Regions from separate parts of the Burkholderia sp. NRF60-BP8 genome, predicted to be linked through region 2. Evidence: riboswitches for the same ligand, from Rfam matches in the RefSeq annotation. Region 2 holds a riboswitch; the other holds the start of a gene.
What was found. A riboswitch is a leader RNA that binds a small molecule or an ion and turns the genes downstream of it on or off. The one in region 2 is predicted to bind manganese.
Positions count from the first base shown of each region.

Region 1 (2,196 bases), on a different replicon from region 2:
TCGCATGCGGCACGACGAGCGCGCTCGTCTACTGCACGGTGCACAAGCAGTCGGCCGATGCGCTGTTCGCGGCGAGCGACGCACGCAACTTGCGGATGATCGCGGGCAAGGTGCTGATGGACCGCAACTGCCCCGAATTCCTGCGCGACACCGCGCAATCGGGCTATGACGACAGCGCCGAGCTGATCGGCCGCTGGCACGGCAAGGGCCGCCAGATGTACGCGCTCACGCCGCGCTTCGCGCCGACGTCGACCGAGGCGCAGCTCGAGGCGTGCGGCGAACTCGCGCGCCGCCATCCGGACGTGTTCGTGCAAAGCCACGTCGCGGAAAACGTCGACGAGGTGAAATGGGCGGCCGAGCTGTTCCCCGGCCACCGCAGCTATCTCGATATCTACGACCGCTACGGGCTGCTGCGTCCGCGCGCGGTGTACGGCCACTGCATCCACCTCGACGACGAGGATCGCCGCCGGATGGCCGAGACGCGCACCGTCGTCGCGCACTGTCCGACGTCGAACTTCTTCCTCGGCAGCGGGCTGTTCGATTTCGACAAGGCCGGCGAATACGACGTGCCCGTCACGCTCGCGACCGACGTCGGCGGCGGCACGTCGTTCTCGATGCTGCAGACGATGAATGAGGCGCACAAGGTCGCGCGGCTGTCGGGCCATCACCTGAGCGCCACGCGGATGTTCTGGCTCGCGACGGCCGGCGCCGCGCAGGCGCTCGACCTCGCGGACACGGTCGGCACGCTCGAGCCGCGCACCGAAGCCGACTTCGTCGTGCTCGACCCGCAGGCGACGCCGCTGCTCGCGCGCCGCACGAAGCGCGCGGAGTCGCTCGAGGAACTGCTGTTCGCGTTCGCGCTGCTCGGCGACGACCGCGCGGTATACCGCACTTATGCGGCCGGCGAACTCGTGCACGAGCGCGGTGCCGCTCGTCGCCCCGCCGCCGCGTAACGCCCGGCGGGCACGCCGTGCCGGCAGCGCGGCCGCTTCGCCGCCGTGCATGCCGGCAATCGAATGCACGGCGGCCGGCCCGCTTTCCCGTGTGCAATGCGCCGTGCTAGAATTCGCCGCTCATTGGGGAGTAGCCGCTCCGCTCGATGTCCCGCGCCACCGGCGCGCATCGTGACGGAGGCGTCCGTCAACAGACTTGGCCGTTCGGCCATGGCGGGCGCAGCCACGTTGGCCTGGCGAGACCGATGGTTCACAGCGCGTCGCATCAGGGCCCGGCGCGCGGTGGATCGTCGCTCGCACGCACAACAACGGCCCGTGGAACCCCATTCGTGTCTCAAGCCTTCCTGATCTCCACCGGCGCCGTCGCCCTCGCTGAAATCGGCGACAAGACCCAACTGCTTTCCCTCGTTCTGGCCGCGCGCTATCGCAAGCCGATACCGATCATTCTCGGCGTGCTCGTCGCGACGCTCGTGAATCACGGGTTCGCCGGCGCGCTCGGCGAATGGCTGGGTGTACTCGTCACGCCGTCGATCATGCGTTGGGCGCTCGCGTTCTCGTTCATCGCGATGGGGCTGTGGATTCTCGTGCCGGACAAGCTCGACGAGAACGAAGCCAATGCGACCCGCTCGCGGCTCGGCGTGTTCGGCGCGACGCTCGTCGCGTTCTTCCTCGCGGAAATGGGCGACAAGACGCAGATCGCGACCGTTGCGCTGGCCGCGCGCTTCCAGGATTACATCGGCGTCGTGGCCGGCACGACGTTCGGGATGATGCTCGCGAACGTGCCGGCGATCCTGCTCGGCGACCGCTTCGCGCACCGTCTGCCGACGAAGCTCGTGCACGGCATCGCGGCCGTGCTGTTCGTCGTGCTCGGCGCGCTGGCGCTGCTGGGTATCGGGATCTGACGGAAAGGCAGGTAGCCGGCGCGGCCGGGCGGCCGCGCCACGATGGATGCGGGGTTACTTCGCGACGGTCGCGCCCGCCGGCGGCGCGGTCGGTACCGCGCGCTCGTTGGCGGCCGGTGCCGCCGGCCCGCCGCGCTTGTCGACCGGCAGCCGGACCGAGCGAACCGCCCCGTTCGACAACGGGAAATCGGCGAGCGCACTGCGCGCGAGGAACGGCATCGCGTACAGCAGCGTGCCGTTGTCGCCGGTCGTGCGTGCGGACACGTTGTAGACCTCCTTGCCCGTCGCGCGCTCGGTGATGCGGATGCCGAGCACGTAGTCGAACACCTGGTACGTCTGCG
Region 1 is NZ_CP013373.1:1,036,505-1,038,700, reverse strand. Features, by position in the region: gene guaD (guanine deaminase) at 1-953, shown strand, start outside; yybP-ykoY riboswitch at 1,067-1,188, shown strand; gene WS54_RS18115 (TMEM165/GDT1 family protein) at 1,283-1,855, shown strand; gene WS54_RS18110 (DUF4136 domain-containing protein) at 1,910-2,196, opposite strand, start outside.
Region 1: it holds a riboswitch for manganese, as region 2 does, so the genes downstream of both, WS54_RS18115 (TMEM165/GDT1 family protein) here and WS54_RS01840 (sodium:calcium antiporter) in region 2, are expected to answer to the same signal.

Region 2 (2,196 bases):
TGACCGACGCCGAAGTGAAGAAGGTCGATGCCGCGAGCGGCAAGATCACGTTGAAGCACGGCGCGCTGCAGAACGTCGGGATGCCGCCGATGACGATGGCGTTCAAGGCGAAGGATGCGGCGATGCTCGCGCAAGCGCATGCGGGCGACCAGGTCAAGGTGCGGATCGAGAAGGTCGACGGCACGTTGACGATCGTCAAACTCGTCAAGGGTTCCTGATCGGCGGGATGCGGGCGTCGCAGCCGCCGCCCGCATCCGGCGCCGTGAAGCGCGCCGCGCCGACGTGTTGGTCGGCCGGCGCGCCCGACCGGCGTTTAGCGCGCCAGCGTCACCGCCAGATACCCCACATAACCCGCGCCGTTCGCGAGCAACGCCCAGATCGCGAGCCCGCGCGTGCGCGCATTGATGCGCAGCCAGGCCGCTGCCGCGAGCGTGATGATCACGCCGGTCAGCACTTCGGGGCGCGGCTCCCACGGCGTCAGCATGATGCCGATCGCCGGCAGCAGCGTGCCCTGGAACACCATCGCGCCGGTGATGTTGCCGAACGCGAGCGTGTCCTTCCGGCGGCGGATCCACAGCACGCTGTTGACCTTCTCCGGCAGTTCCGTCGCGATCGGCACGATGATCAGCGACAGCAGCAGCGCCGACACGCCGAGCACGTGCGACACGCCTTCCACGCCGTGAATGAAGCCCTTCGCCCCGCCCACCAGCAGCGCGACGCCGATCAGCAGTTGCAGCACGATCGTCGCCAGGTTGGTCGGCAGGCCGATGCGCGACAGGAACATCGCGTGCGGCGCCTCGGTGCCGTGCCCGGCATCGACGAGCCCGGTCGATGCACGGAACGTCATCACGACGTACATCACGTAGAGCCCGACCAGCATCGCGGCGAGCAGCGCGCGTACGGCCCAGTTGTGATGCGGAACGAACATCGCGACGGTCGCCAGCGAGAACGCGGCGAGGAACGTGTTCATGTCGCGCACGAAGCCGGTGCGTTCCGGCGTGATCGTGCCGCGCAGCCCGCGCGTGCGGATCACGGCGAGCGTCATCAGGAACGTGGTGAGCGTCGCGAGCATCAGCGGCGCGCCGAGAATCGCGCCGACGCCGATCTCCTCGTTCACGGCCTGGTTCGACGTGCCGCCGGCCAGCGCGAGCAGCGGCACCATCGTTTCGGGCAGCGCGGTGCCGACGGCCGCGAACAGCGAGCCGGTCACGCCTTCGGAAATCTTCAGGCGTTCGCCGAGATGTTCGAGCGCATTGGTGAAGACTTCGGCCGCGACGAGGATCACGACCAGCATGAACGCCAGTTCGACAAACATGAAGGTCATGCGGCACCTCCGCAGGCAGCGGTGGCGTGGGCAAGGCGAGCAGGGAGGAACATGGGGACTCCGTGGTCGGACGCTGACGAACCATGACACATCCGCCGACGTCCGACCAGGAACGACGCGATGTGCCGATGGTCTCGCCAAGCCGATCGGGCCGAACGCGCCACGGCCGCAGGCCGAGTGTGTTGACGCGTTCGCTTTCCGGGGGCGGAAAGCAGGCTACTCCCCAAAGACGGAGAGCAGTCTAGCCGAGCGGTTTTCTTTCGACAAGCCTTCGTCTCGAAAAAAATATACCCCTCCACCCTATAGGGGCAGCCTTCCGGAGATATACTCCCCTACCCTATACAGGAGCCCAGCGATGAGTCATACCGTCCGCGAGAAACAGAAGCTGCTGAACCGCGTGCGCCGTATCAAGGGACAGGTGGAAGCGATCGAGCGGGCGCTGGAAGAAGAGCGCGGCTGCAACGACGTGCTGCAACTGATCACGAGCTGCCGCGGCGCGATGAACGGCCTGCTGGCCGTCGTGCTGGAAGACCACATCCGGTCGCATCTCGTCGATGCGGACACGCCCGATGCGCACGAGGGCAGCGCGACCGAGCAGCTGATCGAGGTCGTGCACAGCTATTTCAAGTAACCGGATGCAAACATGAACGAATTCGACGGCGCGGCGGCGGGCGGCGCGCACAGCCACGCATTTCTGGGCGCCGCACACGCGCGCAACGAGCGGAAGACGTGGATGGTCATCGGCCTGTGTACGGCGATGATGATCGCCGAGATCGTCGGCGGCACGCTGTTCGGCTCGCTCGCGCTGGTCGCCGACGGGCTGCACATGTCGACGCATGCGGGCGCGATGCTGATCGCCGCGCTGGCCTATA
Region 2 is NZ_CP013372.1:403,764-405,959, forward strand. Features, by position in the region: gene WS54_RS01835 (copper-binding protein) at 1-218, shown strand, start outside; gene WS54_RS01840 (sodium:calcium antiporter) at 314-1,324, opposite strand; yybP-ykoY riboswitch at 1,386-1,561, opposite strand; gene WS54_RS01845 (metal/formaldehyde-sensitive transcriptional repressor) at 1,680-1,955, shown strand; gene dmeF (CDF family Co(II)/Ni(II) efflux transporter DmeF) at 1,968-2,196, shown strand, end outside.